One region of the Nocardia sp. KT25-26 genome, then DNA from elsewhere that is predicted to be linked to it. Evidence: riboswitches for the same ligand, from Rfam matches in the RefSeq annotation. Region 1 holds a riboswitch; each other region holds the start of a gene.
The links. A riboswitch is a leader RNA that binds a small molecule or an ion and turns the genes downstream of it on or off. The one in region 1 is predicted to bind S-adenosylmethionine.
Positions count from the first base shown of each region.

Region 2: it holds a riboswitch for S-adenosylmethionine, as region 1 does, so the genes downstream of both, AC1HFH_RS03345 (rhodanese-like domain-containing protein) here and AC1HFH_RS22780 (bifunctional o-acetylhomoserine/o-acetylserine sulfhydrylase) in region 1, are expected to answer to the same signal.
Region 3: it holds a riboswitch for S-adenosylmethionine, as region 1 does, so the genes downstream of both, AC1HFH_RS05140 (hypothetical protein) here and AC1HFH_RS22780 (bifunctional o-acetylhomoserine/o-acetylserine sulfhydrylase) in region 1, are expected to answer to the same signal.

Region 1 is NZ_CM152813.1:5,009,877-5,015,775, reverse strand. Features, by position in the region: gene metX (homoserine O-acetyltransferase MetX) at 1-356, opposite strand, end outside; gene AC1HFH_RS22780 (bifunctional o-acetylhomoserine/o-acetylserine sulfhydrylase) at 353-1,678, opposite strand; SAM riboswitch class IV at 1,693-1,802, opposite strand; gene AC1HFH_RS22775 (NADP-dependent isocitrate dehydrogenase) at 2,219-3,436, shown strand; gene AC1HFH_RS22770 (MFS transporter) at 3,694-4,860, shown strand; gene AC1HFH_RS22765 (exodeoxyribonuclease III) at 5,043-5,816, opposite strand.
Region 2 is NZ_CM152813.1:727,916-733,814, reverse strand. Features, by position in the region: gene fgd (glucose-6-phosphate dehydrogenase (coenzyme-F420)) at 1-546, shown strand, start outside; gene AC1HFH_RS03350 (O-succinylhomoserine sulfhydrylase) at 557-1,765, opposite strand; gene AC1HFH_RS03345 (rhodanese-like domain-containing protein) at 1,786-2,202, opposite strand; SAM riboswitch class IV at 2,219-2,333, opposite strand; gene AC1HFH_RS03340 (Rv0361 family membrane protein) at 2,398-2,874, opposite strand; gene AC1HFH_RS03335 (FAD-dependent oxidoreductase) at 3,053-4,462, shown strand; gene AC1HFH_RS03330 (amidohydrolase family protein) at 4,526-5,398, shown strand; gene AC1HFH_RS03325 (DUF456 domain-containing protein) at 5,644-5,899, opposite strand, start outside.
Region 3 is NZ_CM152813.1:1,146,944-1,152,842, forward strand. Features, by position in the region: gene AC1HFH_RS05125 (oxygenase MpaB family protein) at 1-115, shown strand, start outside; gene AC1HFH_RS05130 (DUF5996 family protein) at 154-1,077, opposite strand; gene AC1HFH_RS05135 (YnfA family protein) at 1,412-1,747, shown strand; gene AC1HFH_RS05140 (hypothetical protein) at 2,326-2,757, opposite strand; SAM riboswitch class IV at 2,796-2,915, opposite strand; gene AC1HFH_RS05145 (MarR family winged helix-turn-helix transcriptional regulator) at 3,020-3,493, shown strand; gene AC1HFH_RS05150 (DUF5313 family protein) at 3,490-3,864, shown strand; gene AC1HFH_RS05155 (nitroreductase family protein) at 3,840-4,340, opposite strand; gene AC1HFH_RS05160 (alkaline phosphatase D family protein) at 4,677-5,899, shown strand, end outside.

The DNA.
Region 1 (5,899 bases):
GGTGCGCCCGGTCCGGTACTGCCGCGGCAGCCGCCGAGCACGTTGGTGGCGATCACGCACCATTCGTCGGTGTCGATCGGGGCGCCCGGCCCGACCATGCCTTCCCACCAGCCCGGCGCGGTACCGGGGCCGCCGATGACGTGGGAATCGCCGGTCAGAGCGTGTTCGATCAGCACCACATTGTCGAGCGCGGCCGACGGTTCACCCCAGCGCTGCACGGCCAGCTCCACATCGGGGACCACCGCGCCGTTCTCCAGCGCGATATCCCCGACCGCGACTGTGCCGAGCTGCCCGTCGCCCGGCGGCAGCAGCGCGACGCCGGACGGGCAGCTCGGCGATTCGGTACTCACAGTCACGTCGCAACCGCCGTGTCGTCGGCAGCCGATCCGGCCGCCGCGAACCCGGCCTCGAGATCGGCGCGGATGTCGTCGATGCCCTCGATGCCCACGGCGAGCCGGACCAGGCCGGGAGTGACGCCGGCGGCCAGCTGTTCCTCCGGCGTCAGCTGCGCATGCGTCGTGGACGCCGGATGGATCACGAGGGAACGCACGTCACCGATGTTAGCGACATGGCTGTGCAGGGTTAATGCGTCGACGAACTTCTTACCGGCCTCCAGGCCGCCGCGCAGCTCGAACGAGACGACCGCGCCGGCACCCTTCGGGGCCAGCTGCCGGGCACGTTCGTACCAGGGTGAACCGGGCAGTCCCGCGTAGTGGACGGCGCTGACAGCAGGCTGTTCGGTGAGGAACCTCGCAACGTCCTCGGCGTTGGCGACATGCCGTTCCATCCGCAGGCTCAGCGTCTCCAGGCCCTGCGCGATCAGGAAGGCGTTGAACGGGGCCACCGCGGCGCCCAGATCGCGCAGCAGCTGCACCCGGGCCTTCAGCGCGAACGCCGGGGCACCGAGGTCGGCGTACACCACGCCGTGGTAGCTGGGGTCGGGCTCGGTGAAGCCGGGGAACCGCGGGGCGCCGTCGGCGTCGCGTCCGGTCCAGTCGAAGGTGCCGCCGTCGACGAGCACACCGGCCACCGCCGTACCGTGCCCACCCAGGTATTTGGTCGCCGAGTGCACCACGATGTCGGCGCCGTGCGCCAGCGGCCGGACCAGGTACGGGGTCGGCACGGTGTTGTCCACGATCAGCGGGACCCCGGCGGTGTGCGCGACCTCGGCGATGCCCGGGATGTCCAGGACCGCGCTGCTCGGGTTGGCGATCGTCTCGCCGTAGAACGCCTTGGTGTTCGGCCGGACGGCGGCCCGCCACTGGTCCAGGTCGTCCGGGTCCTCGACGAAGGTGACCTCGATGCCGAGCCGCGGCAGCGTGTAGCGGAACAGGTTGAAGGTGCCGCCGTACAGATGCGGGCTGGCCACGATGTGATCCCCGGCGCCGGCCAGGTTGAGGATCGCGAAGGTCTCCGCGGACTGCCCGGAGGCCAGCAGCAGGGCGGCGACCCCGCCCTCGAGCGCGGCGATGCGCTGCTCCACCACGTCCTGGGTGGGGTTCATGATCCGGGTGTAGATATTGCCCGGTTCGGCGAGCCCGAACAGCGCGGCGGCATGGTCGGTGTCGCGGAAGGCGTAGGAAGTGGTCTGGTAGATCGGTAGGGCGCGGGCGCCGGTACCGTCCTCGGGTGCCTGCCCGGCATGGATCTGCTTGGTTTCGAAGGACCAGTCGGTCATCGGATACCTCCTGAACTGCGCGCTTGCTCTCGACTCTCGAGAGCCCGGTCATCACCCGGAGCACCCCACCGCACAGGAGGGTTGCCGGCCAGCGAGCCGGGGCTTGGCGCTGGCACTCATGACCTGATTCGACATGTTAACTGTCGATGGCGTCCGTGCGGAAATTTCGGTCCGATTCCCGGGTGGGCCGCCGCGGCCCGGTACCGGGCGGGGAGCGTGGTGGTGTGCGTGTCGCCGGTTATGCGCGGTGGGTATCGGTTGCCGATGTTCGCCGTCGGTGCCGGTCGGTAAGCTGGGGCCTCGGAAGTGTTTCCTGTCACGTCGGCAGCACCGGCTGTTCGTCTCCCGGCCAGGGTCCGCACAGTGGGCCCTCCCCGAGCGGTGAGGATGCCGACAGCAGTACGCTTGTCTTGTTTGCACCACACGTCTCGCAAACAACGCGGGGCATATACGTTGTCTGTTGAACAGCTGGGGTCCGCTCACAAGCGTGTTCACCTGGCCGTGCAATGAGGGCACCATCCTAGGAGGACACGAAGATCCATGTCCAAGATCAAGGTTGAAGGCACCGTCGTCGAACTCGACGGTGATGAGATGACCCGGATCATCTGGCAGTTCATCAAGGACAAGCTGATCCACCCGTACCTCGACCTGAACCTCGAGTACTACGACCTCGGGATCGAGTACCGGGACAAGACAGACGACCAGGTCACCGTCGACGCGGCGAATGCGATCAAGAAGCATGGCGTCGGTGTGAAATGTGCCACCATCACCCCCGACGAGGCCCGCGTCAAGGAGTTCGGCCTCAAGAAGATGTGGCGGTCGCCCAACGGCACCATCCGTAACATTCTCGGCGGCACCATCTTCCGCGCCCCGATCATCATCTCCAACGTGCCCCGGCTGGTACCGGGCTGGACCAAGCCGATCATCATCGGCCGGCACGCCTTCGGCGACCAGTACCGGGCCACCGACTTCAAGGTCTTCCAGGGCGGCACCGTCACCCTCACCTTCACCCCGGAGGACGGCAGCGAGCCGATCGTCCACGAGGTCGTGAAGATGCCCGAGGACGGCGGCGTCGTGATGGGCATGTACAACTTCAAGAAGTCCATCGAGGACTTCGCGCGGGCCTCGTTCAACTACGGCCTGCAGCAGAACTACCCCGTGTACATGTCGACGAAGAACACCATCTTGAAGGCCTACGATGGCATGTTCAAGGACACCTTCCAGGAGGTGTTCGACGCCGAGTTCAAGGCCGAGTTCGACGCGGCCGGGCTGACCTACGAGCACCGCCTCATCGACGATATGGTCGCCTCCTCCATGAAGTGGGAGGGCGGTTACGTGTGGGCCTGCAAGAACTACGACGGCGACGTGCAGTCCGATACCGTCGCCCAGGGCTTCGGTTCGCTCGGCCTGATGACCTCGGTGCTGCTCACTCCGGACGGCCGGACCTGTGAGGCCGAGGCCGCGCACGGCACGGTCACCCGGCACTACCGGCAGCATCAGCAGGGCAAGCCGACCTCGACCAACCCGATCGCCTCGATCTTCGCCTGGACCCGTGGTCTCGAGCATCGCGGCAAGCTGGACAACACCCCCGAGGTGATCAACTTCGCGCAGACCCTCGAGGATGTGGTGATCAAGACCGTCGAGGGCGGCCAGATGACCAAGGACCTCGCGCTGCTCGTCGGCGGCGACCAGGGCTACCTGACCACCGAAGAGTTCCTCGGTGCGCTGGATGTGAACCTGGCCCGCGCGCTGCGATAACGAGCCGGTTCCGCCGCCACATCTGCGGCCCGTTTCCGGTTGTACGGTCGTCGCAACGCCCTCGATCGAGGGTGCTGCGACGACCGTTGTCGTTTCGGGATGCGGGCCCGGGGCCGGGTGGCCGGGTGGCGGAACTCACGTGCTGTCGAGGAGCGAACCGCAGCATGGCCTTGTTGAACTGAGACGTGACTTCCGCGCCTCCGGTGAACACCGACCGTACCGACGCCGTGCCACGGACCGGCTGGCATGTGCCGGCCATGCTGGCGCTGGCGCTAGGTGGGTTCGGGATCGGTACCACCGAGTTCGTCACCATGGGGTTGCTGCCGGATATCGCGGCCGCGTTCCGGGTGTCCGAGCCGACGGCCGGGCATGCGGTGTCGGCCTACGCGCTCGGTGTGGTGGTCGGCGCCCCGGTGATCGCGGCGCTCTGTGCCCGGATGGCCCGCAAGAAGCTGCTGGTGCTGCTGATGGTGGCCTTCACCGTCGGCAACACCGCCACGGTGCTGGCCCCGACCTTCGGTTTGCTGGTGGCGGCGCGGTTCGTCTCCGGTCTGCCGCACGGTGCCTATTTCGGTGTCGCCTCGCTGGCTGCGGCCTCGCTGGCTCCGGCCGGGCAGCGCGCCAAGGCGGTTGCTGCGGTTATGCTGGGATTGAGCGCCGCCAACGTCGTCGGCGTTCCCTCAGCCACCTGGCTCGGTCAGACACTCGGCTGGCGGGACGCCTTCGTGGTGGTCGCCCTGATCGGCCTCGCGACGATCGCCGCGTTGCTGCGATTCGTCCCGGAACTGTCCGGATTCCGCCCCACCGACCCGCGCACCGAACTCGGCGCCCTGCGCCGGCCGCAGGTGCTGCTCACCCTCGCCGTTGCGGCGGTCGGTTTCGGCGGCATGTTCGCCGTCTACACCTACATCGCCACCACCCTCACCGATGTCGCCGGGATGTCCGCCGGCGCCGTGCCCCTGGTGCTGATGCTGTTCGGGCTGGGCATGGTGGCCGGAAATATCGTCGGCGGAGTGCTCGCCGACCGCGGAGTGGACCGGTCGATCTTCGGCGGCCTGATCGTGATGGTGGTGGTGCTGGCCGGCTTCACCCTCGCCGCACAGCACCCGCTGTCCGCTGCCGTCGGCGCCTTCCTGGTCGGCACCACCGGCGCCGCGCTGGTGCCGGCCCTGCAGACCCGGCTGATGGATGTGGCATCGGACGCCCAGACCCTGGCCGCGGCGCTCAACCACGCAGCATTGAACGTCGCCAACGCCCTCGGCGCATGGCTCGGTGGCCTCGTCATCGCCGCGGGGCTGGGTTACACCGCGCCGGCCCTGGTAGGCGCGGGCCTGGCCACGATCGGACTGGTTTTGTTCACCGGGACGGTCTGGGCGGCTGCTCGTGCCGGTAGGGGGTCATCCGGCGTCACTACCGCCGGATGACCCGGTACCGGGTTTCGACCCGTGGATGCAGGTCAGAAAAGCCAGTCGATCAGGTCCTGAAGTGCACCCATGACGCCGTCGATGAAGTCGAAAACCACCGGTCTACTCCTCTCGTCGAGATCTGTTTGCAGCTGATTCGTTACCGATCCACCCGCCGGATCGGTCGGTTCGTCGGCCGGCGGTTACCGCGCGTGGACGAGCTCGCGTTCTGCCCGGTCGTCACCGCTGCTCGGAACCCGGCTGAAGCCCACTGTGACCGGGGCATGGTCGGACCAGCGTTCCGCATACGTCGCGGCGCGCTCGACGCGGGCCGACTCCGCGTATTGTGCGATGCCTTCGGTGGCGTACAGCGCGTCGATGCGCCAGCCGGCGTCGTTGTCGAAGGCGCGGCCGCGGTAGGACCACCAGCTGTAGGGGCCGTCGCCTTCCGGGTGCAGGGACCGGACGACGTCGACGTATCCGGCGGCGAGCAGGTCGTCGATCCAGGCACGTTCCTCGGGGAGGAAGCCGGACTTCTTCCGGTTGGCCTTCCAATTCTTGAGATCGCGCTCGGTGTGGGCGATGTTCCAGTCGCCGGCGATGACGAAGTTGTCCGTGCGGTTGTTCAGATGGGTGCGCAGGCCGGTGAGGAAGCGGACCTTCTCGTCCTGTTTGGGGGTGTCTGCCTCACCGGTGTGCACGTACACGCTGGCCACGGTCAGGTCGCCGAACTCGGCCTCGAGATAGCGGCCGGTGGCGGCGAATTCGGGGTCGCCGAAGCCGATCCGCACCGCGTCCGGTGCCCGGCGGGACAGAATGCCCACCCCGGCCCGGCCCTTCGACGACGGTTCGGCATGGGACAGCACCCAGCCGGCCGACAGGGCGGGCGCCAGGGCGGCCTCGGTCTGCGCATCGGTGGCGCGGGTCTCCTGCAGGCAGATGATGTCGGCCTCGGTCCCGGCCAGCCATTCGAGCATGCCTTTACCCGAGGCCGCCCGGACCCCGTTCACGTTCACCGTTGTGATGATTGCTGCCACCCCCCGACCGTACCGAGCGGCCG
Region 2 (5,899 bases), 1.4 Mb from region 1:
CACACCGTGGGCGCCTCCATCTACGACGTGCCCGAGGGTGGGATCCCGGTCTACATCGCCGCCGGTGGCCCGGTGGTCGCCCGCTACGCCGGGCGGGCCGGCGACGGCTTCATCTGCACCTCCGGTAAGGGCATGGAGCTGTACAACGACAAGCTGATGCCCGCGGTCGCCGAGGGCGCGGCCAAGGCGGACCGGGCATGCGACGACATCGACAAGATGATCGAGATCAAGATCTCCTACGACACCGACCCCGAGCTCGCGCTGGAGAACACCCGCTTCTGGGCGCCGCTGTCGCTGACCCCGCAGCAGAAGCACGACATCACCGACCCGATCGAGATGGAGGCCGCCGCCGACGCGCTGCCGATCGAGCAGATCGCCAAGCGCTGGATCGTGGCCAGTGATCCCGACGATGCGGTGGAGCAGATCAAGCCGTACCTCGACGCGGGCCTGAACCACCTGGTCTTCCACGCCCCGGGCCACGACCAGCTCCGGTTCCTGGACCTGTTCCGGCGCGATCTCGCGCCGCGGCTGCGCAAGCTGGGCTGATCCTGCCGGTCTATCCGAGGGCGTTGTCCAGATCGGCGAGCAGATCCTCGGTGTCCTCCAGGCCGACCGAGATTCGCACCACACCGTCGGTGAGGCCGATGGTGGCGCGGCCCTCCGGCCCCATGGCCCGATGGGTCGTGGTGGCCGGATGGGTGATCAGGGTCTTGGCGTCACCGAGGTTGTTCGAGATGTCCACGATGCGCAGCCGGTTCAGTACCTCGAAGGCGCGCTTCTTACCGTCGTCTCCGGAGAGTTCGAAGGTGACGACGGTGCCGCCGCCGGACATCTGGGAACGCGCCAGATCGTATTGCGGATGCGATTCCAGGAACGGGTACCGCACCCAGCCGACACCCGGGTGTTCGTCCAGGAAACGGGCGATGGCCAGCGCGGATTCGGTGGAGTGCCGGACCCGCAGCGGCATGGTCTCCAGGCCCTTCAGCAATGTCCAGGCATTGAACGGGCTCAGCGCCGGACCGGTGTGCCGCATCAGGTTCTTCACCGGCCCCTGGATATAGTCCTCGTCGCCGAGGATGACACCGCCGAGCACCCGGCCCTGTCCGTCGATGTGCTTGGTGCCCGAGTACACGACCACGTCGGCACCCAGTTCGAAGCCCCGCTGCAGCAGCGGCGTGGCGAAGACGTTGTCCAGCACCACCTTCGCGCCCGCGGCATGGGCGAGCTCGGCCACCTTGCGTACATCGACCAGCGTCTGCATCGGATTGGCCGGGGTTTCGAAGAACACCGCCTGGGTGGGCACCGACAGCGCCTGCTCCCACTGCTCGAGATCGTCACCGTCGACGAAGACGGTTTCGATGCCCCAGCGCGGCAGGATCTCGTTGCACACCACGAAGCACGAACCGAACAGGCTGCGGGCGGCGACCAGCCGGTCCCCGGCCTGCAGCAGCGCGCCGAGCGCGGTGAACACCGCGGACATCCCGCTGGCCGTGGCGAAGGCGGCTTCGGCGCCGTCGATCAGGCGCATCCGCTCCTCGAACACCGCGACGGTCGGGTTGCCGTAGCGCGAGTACACGAAATGCTCCACCTCGCCGGTGAACGCGGCCTCGGCGGCCTCGGCGCTCTCGTAGACGAAGCCGGAGGTCAGATACAACGCCTCGGAGGTCTCCTCGAAGCCGGAACGGCGGAGTCCGCCGCGGACACCCAGCGTCGCCGGGCCGACCTCGGCGGGCAACGGACGGTCGAACGATCCACCGGTGATCATGAATCCGCAATCCTTTCGAATCAGGACTGGCGCCACGGCAGACCGACGGCCCGCCAGCCACTGCCACCGCGATGTCCGTGGGCATCCAAGCCGCCCTCGAAACCGTCGAGCACGTTGTAGGACGGGGCGATTCCGGCACCAGTGGCCAGGGCGGCCGCATGCGCGGACCGCTGACCGGAACGACACAGGAACACCACCGGCGCCTCGGCCGGCCGGTCGCGCAGAGCTTCGGCGAGCCGGTCACCGAATTCGGGGTTGCGGGAGCCGTTCACATCGACCCACTCCAGCAGCAGGGTCGGCCGCTCGATCGCACTGGTGTCCGGTACGCCGACGAACCGCCACTCCGCATCGGTGCGCACATCCACCAGCACCGCATCGGGGTTCTCGGACAGGATCTTCCACGCCTGCTCCGGGGTGATGTCGCCGGCGTAACTCATGTTCGAACCTCCTGTGAATCCGCACTTGCCGCATTCGGAGTCGAAAACGGCCAGGTCGTCACCCGGAGCACCCCACCGCGGAGGAGGGTTGCCGACCAGCCAGCCGGGGCTTGTCGCTGGTACTCATGACCTCGGCACCGAGATTGCCCCGGCACCGGGCACGCTGTCAACTCGCTTCGAGATCGGTCACAACCGTCAGATGGTGCACACCAGCCAGCTGCCGTCGATCCGCCGGAACTCCCAGGTACTACTGGATTCCGCGCCGTCGACCTGCACGGTGACGGTGGCCCGTCCCCGGTCGCCGTTGATCCGCTGATCGGTGACGCGGGAAAGCTCGGCCGGTGCTTCGGGATCCGGCCCGCCGAGTTCGTCGGACAATCCGGAAGCCGCTTCGTCGAAGTCCGGGCAGGCCACGCCGATCGGCGGGCGCCGGTCACTGTTGGCCCGGGCGTCCAGGTAGTTGGCCGCGGCCGCGGCGATCCGGTCGGCTTCTGTGACATTTTTCTCAGCGGGCGACAGCAGGCCGCCCAGCACGATGGCGATCAGCACCAGCACGGCGATCACGGCGGCCACCGCGAACGGGACGATGGAGCGTTTGTCGGTCTGGTCGACGACGATCGGCGGCTCGTCCTCGTGGTCGGGCCGACTTTCGCCCGGTCGCTGCTCGGTCATAGCATGGAATCATCCCACTCCGGGCCCGGGGAACCGGAGCCGGATCGTGCGCGGATAGAATCGGCCCTTGCGGCCTGCCGCCGAGTCGACGGCCGCCCGCCCGATGCCGGGCCGTCAATTTAGCCTAAGCTAAGTAGACACCGTCAATCGTTATCGACCATAAGGGTGCGCGTAAGAGATGACCGAGAACACTGAGTCGACGGCCGTGGGCGCCGCGGGGACCCGCCCGCTCCGCATTGCGATCGTGGGCGCCGGACCGGCCGGGATCTACGCCGCCGACGCATTGATGAAGTCCGATGCCGAGGTGTCGATCGACCTGTTCGAGCGCATGCCTGCGCCGTTCGGGCTGATCCGCTACGGCGTCGCGCCGGACCACCCGCGGATCAAGGGCATCGTCACCGCCCTGCACAAGGTGCTGGACAAGGACGAGGTCCGCCTGCTCGGCAATATCGACTACGGCACCGACATCACCCTGGACGACCTGCGGGTCTTCTACGACGCGGTGATCTTCTCCACCGGCGCCAACGCCGACCGGGCCCTGCCGATCCCCGGGATCGACCTGGACGGCTCCTACGGTGCGGCCGACTTCGTCTCCTGGTACGACGGCCACCCCGATGTGCCGCGCAGCTGGCCGCTGGACGCCGAGAAGGTCGCCGTCCTCGGCGTCGGCAACGTCGCACTCGATATCGCCCGCGTGCTGGCGAAGACCGGCGACGAGCTGCTGCCCACCGAGATCCCGCCGAACGTGTACGCCGGCCTGAAGGCCAACAAGGCCGTCGAGGTGCACGTATTCGGCCGGCGCGGTCCCGCCCAGGCCAAGTTCACCCCCCTCGAACTGCGCGAACTCGACCACTCGCCGACCATCGAGGTCATCGTCGATCCCGAGGACATCGACTACGACGAGGGCTCGGAGGCCGCGCGGCGCAACTCCAAGCAGGTCGACATGGTCTCCAACACCCTCGAGCAGTGGGCCATCCGCGACCAGGGCGACCGGCCGCACAAGCTGTACCTGCACTTCTTCGAATCGCCCGCCGAGGTCCTCGGCTCCGACGGCAAGGTTGTCGGCCTGCGTACCGAGCGCACCCAGCTCGACGGCACCGGCAACGTCAAGGGCACCGGCGAGTACAAGGACTGGGATGTGCAGGCGGTCTACCGTGCCGTCGGCTACCTGTCGCAGAACATCACCAACCTGCCGTTCGACGATCAGGCCGGCACCGTCCCGAACGAGGCCGGCCGGGTACTGGTCGACGAGAGCGCCGCGGGCGCGGACCGGTTCATGAAGGCCACCTACGTGACCGGCTGGATCAAGCGCGGCCCGGTCGGCCTGATCGGCCACACCAAGGGCGACGCCAACGAGACCATCGCCTGCCTGCTCGACGATGCGAAGGACTTCGCGCCGGCCGAGCGTCCGGAACTCGACGCGGTGACCGACTTCCTGGAGAGCAAGGGCATCCCGTTCACCACCTGGGCCGGCTGGTACCGCCTGGACGCGCACGAGCGCGCCCTCGGTGAGCCGGAGGGCCGGGAGCGGGTCAAGGTGGTCGAGCGCGAGGACATGCTCCGCGCTTCCGAGCCGAACAAGGTGTAATTCGTTGTCCGGTCGCGTCGATTCGACGCGACCGGACACCCGATCTCGAGGCATCCTGTAGCAGTGTTCGATGCCCATGTGCATATCTTCGACCCGCGGTTCCCGCTGGCCGAGAACGAAGGCTATCTACCGCCGCCGTTCACCATCGCCGACTACCGGAACCGGATGTCGCGCTTCGACGTTCGTGGTGGGGCCGTGGTCAGTGGCTCCTTCCAGGGAACCGATCAGAGCTACCTGAAGGCCGCGCTGGCCGAGCTCGGCCCGGACTGGGTCGGCGTCACCCGGCTGCACCTGGACGCCGCCGATTCCGACATCCTCGAACTCGACGAGGTCGGGGTGCGGGCGCTGCGTTTCAACCTCAAGCGGGCGGCCGCCGATATCGAGCAGATGACCCTGCAGGCGCTGCGCGCACACGAACTGGCCGGCTGGCATGTCGAGGTGTACATCGACGGCCACATGCTGGCCTCACTGCAGCCGGTGATCTCCAAACTGCCCGCCCTGTCGATCGACCACCTCGGCATGTCCGAGGAGAGCCTGCCGTACCTGCTGGATCTGGTCGACCGCGGCGCCCGGGTGAAGGCCACCGGATTCGGCCGGGTCGAGATGAACGTCGCGGAAACCCTGCGCCGGATCCACGCGGTCAATCCGGGTGCGCTGATGTTCGGCACCGATCTGCCCGGGACCCGGGCCGGACGGCCGTTCGACGATCGCGATGTCGATCTCATCGAGCAGGTGATCGGCGGCGACCTGGACGCGATCCTGGAGGACAACGCCCGGGCGTTCTACCGGCTCCCGGCCCGCGAGAGGCCGGTCCCGGCGGATCCGGAGCCGACCCGCCCGCTGCGGCGCACCGACCAGCCGACGCTGCCGATCCCGCGCAGCGAACTGCCGACCTCCGACGGCGATACCCGGCCACTGCCGATCATCGAACCCTGAGCGAGACTCAGGACGACCCACGCCGCCCGTCAGCCCCGGTACCGGCGACATCGGCCACCTGGACCAGGTGCCGGAGGTCGGTGCAGGGTTCGGCCGGTTGATCGCCGGACCACACCGGCCTGATGCGGACGGCGAACGATGTGAACGGACCACCGGGGATCTGATCACCCGCCCCGAGCGGCCCTCTGGGACGCAGCCCGGACGGTCCGGGCAGGCCGATGACGCACCGCCCCCGGCCACCGGGATCAGGCGAGTATCGCGCCGGTCAGCCAGACCCCCGCGGCGACCAGCCCGCCGAACAATTCGACCAGCATCGACAGGCCCGCGCCTTTCAGCGCATGCACGGTGGCGGGCCAGGCCTGTTCGTTGCTGCGCAAGCGGTAGAGCTCGGCCAGGTAGACGCCGATGACGAAGCCGATGAACAGGCCGATCACCGGGATCACGAAGAACCCGATCACGCCGAGCAGGGCGCCGGACAGCAGCGCCTTGTTGGATACGCCC
Region 3 (5,899 bases), 1.8 Mb from region 1:
CCTGGTACCCCTGCTCCCCGAACGCCTGCGGTACTTCCCGATCGCCTACGAGGCTCGCAAACTCGACCGCGATCGCGCCCGAATGCGCTGGGTGATCCGCAACCGGCCGATCTGATCCGGCACCGCAGTATCGGTGCGGTACGCCCCGGCCCGTCAGTTGGCCGGGCTCGCTTCCAGGTGGGCGCGGTCCCAGTGGGCGGCTTCGGCGGCGGCTTCGTAGGTGGACTGGAAGAAGTCCGAGACGGTGGCCTCGGGGTCGGTGGCGGTGCGGACGGCTTCGTAGGGGAGCAGGAACTCGCCGATTGCGGAGGCGTAGTGGGCTGCGGCGGGGCGGACCGGGGTGTCCCGGTATCCGGCGGGTTCGGGGTAGGTGTAGGCGTAGAAGCTGCCTTCGGCCGAGCCGCCGGGCCAGAAGCCGGCACTGGCCAGTTCATGCGAATAGCCCTCGACCATGACGCGGTCGGGGCAATTCGGGGCGCCGCCGGGATGGCGTGGCGCGGTGCGCCCGGAGAATCGGGTGCAGGCCAGGTCCATGGCACCCCAGAAGAAGTGCACCGGGCTGCACTTGCCGATGAAACGGCTGCGGAAGCGGCTCAGCGCCTGCTCGGCGGCGACCAGCTGACGCCAGAAGGTGTACGCCTGCTCACCGCGGTACTCGGCGTGTTCGGTGTCCTGCGCGAACGGTACGGCATGCTCGACCTCGACCGGCCGGGGGAAGATCCGGACATCGATGTCCAGGGCGTGCAGGGCATTCATGACCTCGTCGTAGAACGTCGCCACCGTCTTCGGCGCCAACGCGACATGCTGCTGCTTCCCGGTGCTCACCCGGATGTTCAGCTGCTGATCGAGGAAGTCGAATTCGATATCGAACACCTCACCGCGGTACGGCATGGCCGAGGTGGTCAGCCCACGAGCCGAGACGTACAGCGGAACCTGCCACCAGTGATTGATCATCGGCGCCTGCGCCAAGCGGATCTTGCCGACGATCTGCGTCCACATGTGCAGCGTGTCCCGGGTGCCGGTCCAGTCGTCCACGCGCAGCGCCGGCCAGCGCTCGCCGTGCGGTACCGCTTGCATGTGTTTCTCCCTTCGGCCGGATCGGCCGGAAACGCGACGGGATGATCGATTCGGTTCGGCTCGTCCGGCGTGCAGCGGAGCGTCGATATTCGGGCCGGGCGGCCGATGGGGTCCCGTCGGTCGTCTCGCGGTCGATGCAGTGGTGAAACCGGTTTGTGGGACCTGTCGGGCGCGGTCCGTTACCTGTCGACGGATGCCGTGGCGGGCGAATACGGCACCGGTGATGCTGCGCTCCAGGGTAGCCGGATCGCAGCCGGTAGGGCCATCGGTGATCGAACCGTTGGTGCGCGGAGCTCGTTGCCGTCGGCCGGTGGATGGTGCCTAGGATCCCGGCGTGACCGTCCTGCGCTCGATTCTGTTGTTCGCCCTGGCCGCGCTCGCCGAGATCGGTGGTGCCTGGCTGGTCTGGCAAGGGGTCCGGGAGAGTCGCGGCTGGGTCTGGATCGGTGCCGGGGTGATCGCGCTCGGTCTCTACGGTTTCGTCGCGACCCTGCAGCCGGATGCCCACTTCGGCCGGATCCTGGCCGCATACGGTGGCGTGTTCGTTGCCGGATCTCTGCTGTGGGGCATGGCGGCTGACGGCTTCCGCCCGGACCGGTGGGACGTGTCGGGGGCACTCATCTGCCTGATCGGCGTAGCGGTCATCATGTACGCCCCGCGTCCGGCCTGAGTTGCGGTGCTGCGCCCGGTGGCGGCACTTTCCGGTGGATGCCGAGAACCCGGGCCACCAGGGCATCGGACATCCTGTCGGGCAGGTGCGCAATCATCGGCAGCGCCCGCGCACCGCGTCCCGCGGGATAGACCGTCCGCGGTCGCCGGGTGGTGATCGCCTGCACCAGTACAGCGGCGATCGAATCCGGCTCTGCGAGAGGCATACTGCCGGTGGCGCGCCGCACGGCGGTGATCATCGGGTCGTAGAGCCGGACCACCTCGGGGTCGGCCGCCGGCGGGCCGAGTCGGCGGCTGCGGCGGCCCGGTCGAAGATCGCGGTGTCGGCGCCGGTGGGCTCGACGATCACCACCCGGATGCCCCACCCGGCCAGCTCACCGCGCAGGGCGACGCTGAGGGACTCGAGCGCGGCCTTGCAGCCGAGATCGGCCCGTTGTAGGGCATGGCCCGCCGGGCGGTGGGTGCCGCGACATTCACTACCCGGCTCTCCCGCGGGTTGCCTGCAAGGCGCAGGAACCGTCCCTGTCGGCCCGGCTCGCCGAGCTGATCGAGCAGGGCGGTCCGGCGCCGACAGGGGTGTCACGCCAGCCCGGCCGCCCGGAAGTCCAGGGGTGATGCGATACCGGTGGCGGCATCGACGACGCCACCGGTGCAGGTGCCCGACCATGCCTGTGGTCGGTCGGGGGCCGGGACCGGGCCGATACCGTCGGTGACGACGACGTTGAACCAGCCGTCCGGGGTGCCGAGGACATGCAGGTCCTCGTGCAGGCGGACGCGGGTGCCCGGGCGCAGGGTCGCGGCCAGGGCCGGGTCGTGGTGGCGGACGTGTGGGGTTCCGGATTCGTGGCGATAGCTCAGGGTGATGCGCCCGGCGTGCGTTGCGGTGACGGTCGCATCGCGCCAGCCCCACGGTGTGCCGCCGACCTGCGCGGCGTGGCCGGGGTGGACTCGGTGGCCCGGCCGGTGGGACGTGCAGGGCGTGCCCGCGCAGGTTTCGAAGATCTCGGTCATGGTGCACCTCGCACTCATGGCGAAGCTCGCGATCGAGCTTGCCCGGCTTGACCACAGCCGGTCGGCTGCAGCCCGGGTCTTCTCTGGTGGGCACCGTGTCGGGCGACGCGGTTGCCGTCCACCCCGGACCAGAGGCTTGGCGGGTGGAACTCTTGACCTCGCGATCCAGGATAGCCGACGGCTGCGGCCCGAAACCGATAAGTGCGATAATAGTTAGTGCACGAACTGTTATGGTGGCAAGTATTCGGCGAGAGGAGTGGCGATGGCTGCCGATGAGGACGATCCGCTGCGGCTGGACCGGCAGGTGTGTTTCGCGCTGGCGCTGGCGAACCGGTCGGTGCTGAGCGTGTACCGGCCGCTGCTGGAACCGATGGGCCTCACCCACCCGCAGTATCTGGTGATGCTGGCGCTGTGGGGTGAGGCCCCGCTGTCGGTCAAGGAGATCGGCGAACTGGTGCAACTCGATTCGCCGACGCTGTCCCCGTTGCTGAAGCGGCTGGAAGCGATCGGGTACCTCACGCGCCACCGCGACCCGGACAACGAACGCAGCCTCGTCGTGGACTTGACCCCGGCGGGGCGGGCACTGCGCGCGGACGCCGAGCGGATTCCGCCGGCCGTGGTGGAGCGACTCGGTGTCGGATTGTCCGACCTCGAGGAACTTCATGCGGTTCTGACCCGGATAAATGCGGCCGCGCGGCGTGCCGGGCTGCCGCATCCGGAAGGAGCCGGCGCATGACCGGGCATCGTCCCGGCCCGATCCGCTGGATCGGCTATGCCTTCGGCCGCCGGCTACCCGATTCCATGCGGGACTGGGTGCGCAACGATCTGACCGGAAAGTACGCGGTGCCCCGGCATCTGGCCCGCGGTATGGTCCCGCTGCTGCCGATCTTCGTCGTCTTCCTGCTGTTCCCCGGCCCATTGTGGCTGCGCGGTGCGATGATCCTGCTGGCCGTCCTGCTCGCGGCGTTCTACATCGTCGCCTACATGCCGATGAACCGGGCCCACCGGCTGGCGAAACACGGCCTCCCGCCCGATCTGCAGAACCCGGCCCGGCAGGCCCGCCGCGCCGCCGAGCGGGCCGCCTACGAAGCGCGGTACGCGAGGTAGGGCGGCGGCGCCTGCTGCCACGGCGCGGAGCGCAGGTCTGCGATGCTCCGCCGGTCCCGCTGCGCGGGCGCAGACTCGGCCGCCGCACCCACGGCGATCATCGACATCACGGTCCATCCTGGGTCCGGGCGCAGCGCTGTGGTGAGTGCCTCGGCGTCGAAAGCCCGGAACTGGTGGCAGGCCAGTCCGAGCGCCTGTGCCTGCACGGTCAGGTGGGCAACCGCCTGCCCCAGGTCGTACTCGGCGAATTCCGAATAGGCCATGGCCGGATCGTCCACGTAGTGCCGGGTCATCGTGACGATCAGCGCTCCGGCGTCGGGGGCCCACCGAGCCGAGCTGGGCGCCAGGTGCTGTTGCAACAGTTCGTGCCCGGGGTCGCCGCGCCGGGCGGGGAAGAAGGCCCACGGCTGCGAGTTGCCGGCCGACGGTGCCCACCGGGCGGCCTCCAACAGCAGCTCGAGGGTGTCGCCGGTCATTCGATGTTCGCGGTCGAATCGATGGGGGCTGAAGCGCTGGGCCAGGAGCGGGTGGAGTCTCGCTCCCGGCGACTGTTCCGATGTCACGGTCCGTTCCAACCGGTCCGGTGCCGTGTATATGCCCGGTCGAGCGCCGGTAGTCGAGGTTTGTCGGCGTTCGCGATCCACCGTTGCTCGATACCGTGGATCGGCGCCGAGATGATGTAGTCGCTCCCGGCCGCGCCGGACCACCAACACCAAGCCGCCTGCCCGAGGCGGTCGAGATGCTGGGTGGCCGACTGCTGGGTCAACCGTTCGAATCCGCGATCCGGTGGTAGGGCGATGTTCATCGGTGCGATGCCGCGCCGACGCGGGCAGGTCTCCTCGGCTCGCGACCATGTCCGGGTGGCCCTGTCGCGGCGGCAGTTGATCCGGTCGGGCGCCGCCGGTGCGCTGGCGGCGCTGGCCGGTACGGGTGCCGCCGGGAGTGCCAGGTTTCCGGCACCGCGGCGCTGGGGTGATCCGTTCTCGCTCGGCATCGCATCGGGCGACCCCACGCCCGACGGTGTGGTGCTGTGGACCAGGCTGGCGCCGGACCCGTTGGCACCCGACGGTTTCGGCGGGATGGGGATGCGGCCGGTGACGGTCGACTACGAGGTGGCCCACGATGCCGCGTTCACCCGGCCGGTGGCGCGCGGGTCCGCCGTCGCCACCCGGGAACTCGGGCATACGGTGCATCCGGAGGTGCACGGCCTGGAGCCGGATCGGTGGTACTACTACCGCTTCCGGGCGGGCGCAGCCGTCTCGCCGGTCGGGCGTACCCGGACCGCGCCGCCGCCCGGCAGCCGGCCCGCCCGGCTGCGTTTCGCGGTCGCGTCCTGCCAGTCCTGGAACGACGGGTTCTTCACCGCCTACGACCACCTGGCCCGTGAGGACCTGGACCTGGTACTGCACCTGGGCGACTACATCTACGAGAACGCCGTCCGCGGGTACGGGCGGGGTGTGGCGGTGCCGTCCTATCTGCAGCACGAAGCCCGTGACCTGGCCGGGTACCGGCTGCGGTATGCCTTGGTGAAACAGGAAGCGCCACTACGCGCCGCGCACGCCGCCTTTCCGTGGCTGACCGTGCCCGACGATCACGAAGTCGACGACAACTGGGCGGGCGACAGTTCGGCGGCACGGTTCGACGCCGACCACTTGCCGGGCGTGTTCCGCCGCCGCCGGTCGGCCGGCTTCCAGGCGATGTACGAGCACCAGCCGCTGCGCCTGGCGCAGTTGCCGGACGGTCCGCATGCGCGACTGTATCGCCGGATCGGATTCGGCGACCTGGCCGAGATCACCCTGCTGGACACCCGGCAGTACCGGACGCCGCAGGCCTGCGGGGGTGGTTTGCACCCGGACTGTTCGGAGCGAGCCGACCCGTACCGCACGATTCTCGGTGCCGAACAGCGGAATTGGCTGATCGACGGGTTGCGTACCGCACCGGCCCGCTGGCAGCTGCTCGGGAACCAGGTGGTGATGGCCGAAACCGACCACGACCCGGGCCCGGGCGCCGTGCATTCCATGGATGCCTGGGATGG